Regions from separate parts of the Paenibacillus sp. JT22N15 genome, predicted to be linked through region 2. Evidence: riboswitches for the same ligand, from Rfam matches in the RefSeq annotation. Region 2 holds a riboswitch; each other region holds the start of a gene.

Region 1 (3,275 bases), on a different contig from region 2:
AAGCTGAATCGATACCTCGAATTGATCTTCGGACATACCGCTCATCTGCTCCATTTTGCCATTTACCTCGGAGGAGGTTTGCAGCAGCTTGTCTACTGAGCCAACAATATCGGTAATGCCTTTTGTAATTTCATCAATGCCGACAGAAATTTCGCCCATTTGCTCGGACAATACGCTGCTTTGATTTTCCAGACCATTAAACATTTCGCTAGCCGTCACCGATGCCTGCTTCGTCGTTTCTATCACTTCCGAGAAGCTGCTCAAGCTTTGGCTGCTGTCGGCAAAATCGTTCTGAATAAGCTTAAGCTCCTTCGTAATATCTTTGGAAATGATATCGGTCTGGCTCGACAGCTTGCGAATTTCCTCCGCTACTACAGCAAAGCCTCTGCCATGCTCGCCTGCACGCGCCGATTCAATCGAAGCATTCAGCGACAATAAATTCGTCTGTGTGTTCAAATCCTGAATGCCGCCCAAAAACTTCGTTACATTATTGTAGCGCTCATTGATTCGGTCGAAGGACTCGGTAACTCGGGCAAATTGCTGCACCGTCTGATTCACCATCTGCACAACGCCCTTCATATCGGTGGAGCCTATACGCGATGACTCTCTCATTTCTTTCATGTCGCGATTAATATATTCGGTTGAAGCCGCAATTTGCTGCGAGCTTGCCGATATTTGCTCCGTTACGGCCGAGATCGAAGTTGCATCATCATACTGGGTCATCAAAATCGTTTTGCCGTTGCCAATCTCTTCCTTCACCTGCTCGGAAGCGTTCTGATTGCGAACAATCATATCGCCCATATTGCGCGAGGCTTGCAGAACAACCGTGCTTACATCCATAGTCGAACGAAGGGTGTCACGAAGCTCACTTCCCATTTGCGCCAGCGAGCGGTCAATTTGACCAAATTCATCTTGGCGATCCAGCTTCTCATCATAGGTGAAATCGTTATTTTGATAAGCGGTAATACGCTTCATTAAACCAACGATGCCTTTTTTTACATTCCGGCTTAACGAATACGACATGAGGAACGGCAGTACTGCCAGCAAAACAATATTGATGATAATAATCGTATTGGCAGCTGCAATACTTTTATTTAATGTCTCCTGTGTAGCGACCGTATCCACTTCGAGCCAATTTTCTACCGTTTCATTCGCAAAGCTGAGAACAATCGTATATGTACTGACAAGCTGTTTGACCTTGGCGGAGCGGTCTTCAATGGTTAGCAGGCTGTGATTGCCGTTTTCTTTATTAAGCTGCTCCAGTGCAAGGCCAAACACATTGCCTTGGTTCGAATAGGCGGTGCCGTTATCCCCGTGAGGATATTTTTCATCCAGGTACGCTAGTGTAACCTTCAATTTTTCTACCCGCTCGGGCATCGACTTAAGTGCCAAGTTGATTCCATCGTCGCCGGTGCTGCCGTTTTCTACGGCATCAATCATCGAAAGCAGCGTGCGCAGCATCGAATCCGATATCCCTTGATATTCTTTTTTGGCCTCCTGAAGCTCATTTGAAGCTTTCACTGCACTTCTAACCGAAGCATTTTGCATAAAAATCCACCCGCCAGCGACGACGTTGAACAAGGTGATTAATGAAGTGATAAACAACAGCTTCGTTGTAACCTTTTGTTTCTTCAAGAAATCAGAAATCCTTGATGTCCATTTTAACCATTTTGCCTCTCTCAATCGGTTAATCATCATTTTCTCTCCATCTCTCCTATTACACTGAAAAAACAAAAGCTATCCAATCACCGCGACGAATTGAACAGCTGAATCAGCCTATAGTCCTGTACCGGTGGTTTGGCTGCCATAGTTCAATACCTTAGGCCCATAACTTTGCGCCCCTATCTTTCAATAAGTTTGCCTTTTTCAGTATGTAATTTTCTATTTATTTCGACACTTTTAAAGTATAATTTAGGAAAACCTTTTTGTAAATTATAAAAAGCGAGATTATCTGACATGATACTTTGAAACTAGTGCCTAACAACGTTATAATATTAGCGAATGCTAGCTATTAATGAGATTTTAGGGGGGACAAGATGGATTTTCGACTAGATTTAATTGAGGATAAAATCGAATTTTTTGAGGCTTTTGACTTACGTACGCTCGAAAAGCACATTGACCAGCAAATTGAAGCGAATAAAGCACTGCTATTACAAGTTCATGCGATTAGTCATCATGCGGTGTTTCATCCCGATCGCGGGAAAATGCTGTACAGCGCAGTCGTTCATTTTAAAGTTAAAAAATAGGCCAATTCGGGCATTTGAACGCTGCCCGAATTTTTTTCAAAAAAATTTAAAAAAGGTATTGCATCCTCCTAAAGTTCTGTGGCATAATACATCTTGTGTCCGATACATAACCGCGCCGTTGTAGCTCAATTGGTAGAGCAACTGACTTGTAATCAGTAGGTTGGGGGTTCAAGTCCTCTCGACGGCACCATTTTTTTCCCGGGACGTAGCTCAGCTTGGTAGAGCACCTGGTTTGGGACCAGGGGGTCGCATGTTCAAATCGTGTCGTCCCGATATTTTATAAGTTGTTTCAAGCAGGCCCTCTAACTTAGAAGGGTTTTTTATTTTTTTCATTAAAAATAAACCGCGCTTAGCTGGAAGTTTTGCTGCCCCCGCTAAGCGCGGCTTTTCTTTTGCCCCAATAGATTCATTAATGATGCTGCCGAATCATCGCCTCTGCGGTGAGCAGCCCTGACATGGCAACCATCGGCGTTCCCCCGCCGGGATGGGTCGTTCCGCCCGCAAACCATAGTCCGCGCAAATCCGCACGATTGGACGGCCGCAAAAACGTCTGCTTTGCTGAATTCGAGGAAATGCCATAGATGGCGCCGCGAAATGCCGACGTATCCCGCTCCAAATCCTCCGGTGTATACAAAGCAAGCTGCTCTGCTTCCCGATCCAGTCCCTCCAAGCCATAGGCAGCCAGCTGCTTCAACAGACGGCCCTGATAGCGCTCCGCCTCCCGCTCCCAGCTCCAAGCGTCCGACGTATACGGGGCATTCGCCAAAATAAACAGGTTGCTGCCTCCTTCCGGCGCCAGTTCCTGTTCCATATAGGCGGAACAGCATACATAAATCGCAGGATCGGCAGGAGCCTCGCGGCGCGCGAAAATCGCCGAAAATTCCTCCCCATACCTTTCCGGATAAAATACAGTATGATGCAGCAGCTTATCGTAACGTCTGCGTATGCCTGCAAGAGTGACAAAGCCGGACAGAGAAGGCTCGTAAGTTGAAATATGGCGATTCGTCATGGCAGGCCGCAGCTGCTCGC
Region 2 (3,275 bases):
AGAGAGCCTGTTCCTCATGCTGTCGCTAATGACCGTCTATTATGCGATGCAAAAACGATATTTTCTCGCGTTTCTGTTCGGGGGCTTGTCCGCTGTGACGCGCAATTTGGGCTTCGTCAACTTGTTTTTCGTTGTGGGTACGCTGTTGATCGAACACAGGCTGTACCGTTTCAAGTGGAAGGACACGAAGTATTTAGGCTATGCAATCATTTCGGCGCTGCCGCTAGCCGGTTATCTGTTGTACATGAAATGGCTTACTGGCGATTTGCTGGCTCCGATTACCGAGCAAAGCATCAACTGGTATCGCAAGACGGTTGCTCCGTTCTCGAACTATATTCATTTTATCCAAAAGCCTTATTTCTCAGGAAATGGCGGCTGGGAAAATGGCCTGCTTGCCTTTATTATCGCGAATGCCGTCCTCGTCATTTTTGCTGCCTTTCTTATTATGCGCTGGAAAGATATTCGCCGTAATGCTCATGAATGGCTGTTTTTTGCCTATGGATTGCTGCTTATGCTCATTCCGTTCGCCAGCGCCGAATTTTTGCAGAGCATTCCACGTTATGTCATGGTTGCGTTCCCCTTCTACATTTATTTTGCGGATGTGCTGAAAAATAATAAGGCGCTGCAAATGTTTTATTTCATGATGTTTTTCCTGCTTCATATTGTGTATGCGATTTGCTACTTTAATGGATATTTTTTCGTTGTATAAATTTATGAAAAAATAAATTGACGAAATTTGCGCTTAAGGTGTACAATAGCACCATATTACTTTAGCTCGTACTTTATACCTAGATCGTTTAACGAAAAGGCAAACTCAGGGAAACCTGATGTGCGCAAAGCTACAGGGGCTTCATTCCTAACGGAATATGCTCGCCAGCTACCGAATTCAACATCGATTCTTCCTTTATTAATCAAGGTAGACTTTGTTCTTTCGGGAGCAGGGACTATCTTTTTTTTATTGCTTACACGAAAAGGCAAACTCAGGGAAACCTGATGTGCGCAAAGCTATAGGGGCTTCATCCTTAAACAGGATATGCTCGCCAGCTGCCGAAGCCCGACATAGCCTCCTTTGCCTGATGAAGGTGCGGCGTGTTCTTCGGACCACGACCATCATTCGCTCGGGGGAGGAACTTACTATGAAAACTACAAAATTCGCTCTTACACTCCTTATGCTCGCTTCGACATTACTCTGGGCACTCCCTGCTAGCGCGCAAACCAACTTTTACAACGGAGCATGGATCGGCACTTGGCCGAACCAAAGCTTGAACAACATCGCTGCCTACGAGCAACTAATCGGTGGACACCAAGATGTTGTACATACTTTTGTCAACTCGAACCAAGGGATTAATGAATGGAAGGGCTTTATGGACTATGTAAATAATAATGGTTCGATTAACCTACTTACCCTTGAGTTTAAAAATAAAAATTACAAAGAATATTCGACTGCTGATATTAATAGAGGCGTAGTAGACGCTTACCTGAAACAAACGGCAAAACAACTGGTTAACTGGCAAGCAGCTAACAAAAACCCTGAAATTTGGCTTCGCATTTTCCACGAAGGCAATGGCAACTGGTACGGCTGGGGCGTTGGCGACAGCACAGTTAACACAAACGAGACTTACAAAGCGGCATTCCAACGTGTCGTTACGATTTTCAGAGAGCAAGGCGCAACGAATGTGAAATTCATGTACAACGTAAACGCTGAAAATGTTGGCAAAAACGCATCGTTTACAGCTATGTACCCAGGCGATGCTTACGTAGACCTGCTTTCGATCGATGGCTACAACTTTGGAACGAAAGAATCGTGGAGCTCGTGGAGAAGCTTTAACGACGTATTCTACGCTTCGTACCAAGCGCTGACAAGCATTTCGAGCAAGCCGATCATTATCGCTGAAACTGGCACAACAGAAAGCGGCGGCAGCAAAAACGAATGGGTTATTGATGCGATGAATCAAGTGCAATCGCCAGCGTACAGCCAAATTAAAGGCTTGATCTGGTTCAACGAGAACAAAGAGCTGGACTGGCATATCGATTCGTCGGCTGATAGCCTGAGCGCTTACCAAACGCTGCAAAAAACGCTTTAAAAGATTAGACGGGGCTAGTCGTCAAGTCCTGGTCTCAACTCTATCAAACACTGGCTGATATAATACTAAATAGGTATTCTGAGAAAACTCTAATTTCGCGTAAACCGCGTAAAATTAGAGTTTTTTCGCTTTTTTTCTACACTTTTGCCAATAAGATTACAATGTTAAGAAGAAAAATTAACTTTTAAAGGGGCAAGGATTGTGATAAGATAACTTTGAATTTGAGCCTTAGCCGCCAAAAATATCATATTTCCGGCCGATTTAACAAATATCGACAGCGAAATTAGACAGTATAGTCAATCCATGTTGTAGATTAGTCAGAAAAGGAATGGAATTATGGCGAATAAATAGAGCGCAAAGGATTGGGGTTATTTGAAAACAAAAGCTAGGTACATATTAACAACGCTATCCATTGCTATCATGATCGTGTATCTAGTATGGAGACTTGTACAAACACTCCCATCTGGCTGGTCATTAATTTTTGGATCGTTGTTACTATTTTTTGAAATCATTTCTATTTTTCAATCCGTTTTATTCCACATTCTTCTGCTAAAACCCACTGAAAGAAAGCCTGCGCCATTACCTGACAACCTTTATTCTGTGGATGTTACGATCGCTACCTACAATGAACCGCCATCCTTGGTTAGAAAAACCATACTTGCTTGTAAAAACTTGAATTATCCGGAAAATCTGTTAAACATTTGGGTGTGTGATGATGGAAAGCGAGCGGAAATGAGAGAATTAGCCGAAGGTTTAGGCGTTCATTATCTCGATCGTCCCGGAAATGAACATGCTAAAGCGGGTAATTTGAATCATGCGCTGACGAAGATGAAGGGCGATTTGCTCCTTACTTTAGATGCCGATATGATGCCCAAACCGGATTTTTTACAGCGAACGGTAGGATTTTTTGCAGAGAATGAGAAGCTTGCTTACGTACAAACGCCCCAAGTTTTTTACAACGAAGATATTTTCCAATACAACTATTACCAAGGGCGCAACATTCCGAACGAGCAAGATATGTTTATGCGGCTTATTCAATCTGGAAGAGACCGTTTTAACGCTGTTATTTATGTGGGCAGCAACTGCATCTTCCGGCGCAGCGCCATTGACCATATTGGTGGTTTCGTTATCGGTACGATAACAGAGGATTTGGCTACAGGGATGAAGCTTCAATCCAATGGATTTGATTCT
Region 3 (3,275 bases), on a different contig from region 2:
AATAGCTCGACCAAAAGACAAGCGAAGCCTCCTTATCCTGCTTGCCAAGCCAGTTGATATATTCCTTATATGGTTTCGAGACGGGCAGCTCGTATGGCTTATGATTCAGCAAGGCGCTGTATATCTGAAACAGCTCCTTTACAATAATGCCAAAGCACCAGCCGTCCAGCATAATGTGGTGATAGCTCCATATCCATTCATACGTGTCCTCACCTGTCTTAAAAACGGTCGTCCGCATTAAAATATCTTTGGACAGATCAAATCCCAGCATTTTATCCTGCTGCTTGAAGGCAGCAAGCTGTCGCTGCTGCTCTTCTTGGGGCTGATCACATAAATCTATTTCCTGAACATGGAACGCTCGCTGCTTGAATACAACCTGAACCGGCCGGTTGATTTTCTCGTGGAGGAATACGGTACGAAAAATATCGTACCGATCCATCAACACGTTCATGCTTTGTTCCAGCAAATCTTTGCGAAATGAGCCTTTCACCGAAATGGCCAGTTGCTCCATATAATAGCTCTGTCCGGGGTGCAGAAGCGTGTGAAACAGCATGCCCTCTTGCATAGGCGATAAAAAATAAATATCTTGTACTTGATCCTTCTGAAAAGTAATCCCGTTCACCTGTGCTTGGCCTCCTTCTATCCATTCCGCAGCAAGTTAAACTGCGCGCTAATTCATTCTCTTAGCCAAACTTCTCTGCCAGCATGTCAAAAATATCTCCGACCTCTTCGAGCTGCAATTCGCTCGCCGTAAAGTCGCTAGGTGTGAAATCTCTGTCTGTCTTGGCTGTACAATGCTGAATTAATACAAGCAAATGATGGTGGAAGCGATCCATCAGCTGATCTATCGTAGCTCGCAAATATTGCTTTTTATTGTAGGCGCAAGACACAACGAGGCGTTCGCCTCTTACCATACCGCTTAAGCTGAGCGCATACAGCGCTTCAGATTCCGGGCTTGTTTGCGCGCCCATATCGTATACGGATGGTGAAAGCAAGTCTGTTTGCACCTCGCTGTCGAATTGCCCCAAATAGTTGAAGCTGATTTCCGGTTTGAATGAGAAGGTGAGCCCTGCTTTATGCTCATCAGCTGCCAAATATCGCAGCAGGCCATAACCGATTCCCTTATTGGGAATATGGCGCAAATCTTCTTTCACCCGTTTTATTTGATAGGCTAAATCGTCCGTATAGCTCATGTCGAGCACAACCGGATATTGGGAGGTAAACCAGCCTACCGTTCGTGATACGTTAATAGCTACAGCTACCGGCATAATCACCTCCAGCTTGACTACTGAATCGGCTGGTTTGCCATTTTGCTGGACAACGGTTTTGTTCCCTTCCTGCTGCAATCCATTCCCTCATGCGATCTAAGCTTGAGAAAACCGCTCAAATTGGCAATACTCGTTCCGGGGTAAAACTGCTCGGTATACCAAATTCGTTTTTGCGCATGTGTTAATGGATAATAAAAACGTTTCATCAAATTACCCCCAATAACTTGTTTTGATAAATAAAAAACTGCCCGGATTTTGGACAGTCTGCTCCCATTTTCCAGCAACCTGTCAACCGTAGCATCGTCTGATGCCTTAGGCCATGGCTTTGCGTCCCTATGTTTCCATAGGTATGCCTTTATCCATTTTATGTTTGTTTTATTCCATTCCTAATCTATAAACAATCCGTTCATCAAATAGTTACGTTTTTTACATTTTTTTATATTTTCATTCGACAAAAAGTTTTTGGGAGAGGGGTCCTATTAATATGAAGAGAATGAAAGTCTATGGGAGGAGACGAAACTTGGATAGACTAGAACGAAATAATCCTGCGCAGATTTATCTTCCTTGATACGTAACGCTATGAAAATTTTAAAACAAAAAAGCCGCCATTTAGGCGGCATCAGGCTGTCGAGAAGGTCTCGACAGCCATCTTTATAAGCATTCAGTTTAACGCATCACCGCGTTTCTGTGGTATCGATTTTTCCTTTATTGTCTAAAAGGTTCGGCATATGTATTCACAAGATAATGGGCGTCCAGCCATTGATCCGCTTATTCTTTTCAAGATCATCTTTCTGGGCTATTTCTTCAGGTGTCAGCTTTATGGAAAGAGCAGCTGCAGCATCCTCAATATGCGATATTTTTGTAGCACCAACAATAGGTGAGGTTACAGGTTCTTTCTGAAGAGTTTCAGGCTTTTATCAATCTCGCTCATAATGGCCTTTCGAGAAAGTCCGGCACCGTTTGGACCTGCATGCGCCCATTCACCTTAGTAGCCAGCACGATTTCATCCCGATTTGCATATTCCTTTAAAGCAGGTCCAATAACCGCCTCACTTGATCCGGCTGAATATACATTAGCTGTATCAAAAAAATTGATACCAAGCTCTAGTGCTTTTTTAATAACGGGACGACTGTCTGCTTCATTAATAATCCATTGAAGCCCTCCTTGCACGGCTACTCCGAAGCCCATACAGCCCAGACAAATTCGGGATACATCCAAGCCCGTATTTCCGAGTTTCACATATTCCATTTGATTGTTCCTCCATTTATTCATTATTTTTCAACAAACGTTTCACAAATAAAGTGAACAGCAGCAAGGAAATCGCAACAGACAAAGCGCTGACCGTGAATAACGCCTGATAGCTCATATACTGGGAAACCCAGCCTAGCACGATCGCACCGAGCCCGATGCCAAGATCATTAGCAGTCGATATCGAGGCGTTGGCAACTCCGATTCGCTCTGGATGGGCCAGACGGATCGTTGCCGCTTGAAGGGCCGGCTGCGCGGAGCCAAACCCGATGCCATATAAAATCGCCGCAACAAGCACACCGCCTAAGCCGGTCGACATGCTGAGCACAATCAAGGCGCCAATCGTAATGACAAGGGCTGGTACGATAACAGAAATCTCTCCGTATCGATCCGAAAGTTTTCCCGAAATGGGACGGCTGAGTGCCAGTGATGCAGTAAGGGCCAGAAAGAATGCGCCGGAATTGACCTGAATCGACTTAGCGAACAGCGGAACAAATGTTGTAATGCCCCCATACGCGATAAACAGAAAAAAGACGGATGCCGCAATCGGCAAAACGGATTTTTCGAACAATTCTATTTTTCTTACGCCCGTTTTGGGCTGGAAGGGCATTTTTGCTCCTAACGTCAGGAGCAGCGCTATCGCAGAGAGGACGACGGCGATTAAAAACAAAGCGCTGTACGACTGGTTCTCTGTCACCCAGAGCCCGAACATCGGACCGACTGCCATAGCCAAGGTCATGGATGTGCTGAACCATCCCA

What was found. A riboswitch is a leader RNA that binds a small molecule or an ion and turns the genes downstream of it on or off. The one in region 2 is predicted to bind cyclic di-GMP.
Region 1: another riboswitch for cyclic di-GMP. It lies ahead of AC50X8_RS17760 (methyl-accepting chemotaxis protein); the one in region 2 lies ahead of AC50X8_RS29030 (glycoside hydrolase family 26 protein).
Region 3: another riboswitch for cyclic di-GMP. It lies ahead of AC50X8_RS08470 (condensation domain-containing protein); the one in region 2 lies ahead of AC50X8_RS29030 (glycoside hydrolase family 26 protein).

The regions. Positions count from the first base shown of each region.
Region 1 covers NZ_JBXENV010000008.1:259,942-263,216, reverse strand. The annotation lists gene AC50X8_RS17760 (methyl-accepting chemotaxis protein) at 1-1,635, opposite strand, end outside; cyclic di-GMP riboswitch class I at 1,789-1,872, opposite strand; gene AC50X8_RS17755 (YrzA family protein) at 2,037-2,246, shown strand; tRNA gene AC50X8_RS17750 (tRNA-Thr) at 2,361-2,436, shown strand; tRNA gene AC50X8_RS17745 (tRNA-Pro) at 2,446-2,519, shown strand; gene AC50X8_RS17740 (phytoene desaturase family protein) at 2,656-3,275, opposite strand, start outside.
Region 2 covers NZ_JBXENV010000020.1:34,426-37,700, reverse strand. The annotation lists gene AC50X8_RS29035 (mannosyltransferase family protein) at 1-709, shown strand, start outside; cyclic di-GMP riboswitch class I at 798-885, shown strand; cyclic di-GMP riboswitch class I at 964-1,052, shown strand; gene AC50X8_RS29030 (glycoside hydrolase family 26 protein) at 1,137-2,084, shown strand; gene AC50X8_RS29025 (glycosyltransferase) at 2,505-3,275, shown strand, end outside.
Region 3 covers NZ_JBXENV010000003.1:540,587-543,861, forward strand. The annotation lists gene AC50X8_RS08465 (non-ribosomal peptide synthetase) at 1-622, opposite strand, end outside; gene AC50X8_RS08470 (condensation domain-containing protein) at 684-1,346, opposite strand; cyclic di-GMP riboswitch class I at 1,545-1,632, opposite strand; partial or broken gene AC50X8_RS08475 (transposase) at 1,985-2,122, shown strand; partial or broken gene AC50X8_RS08480 (aldo/keto reductase) at 2,173-2,516, opposite strand; gene AC50X8_RS08485 (MFS transporter) at 2,533-3,275, opposite strand, start outside.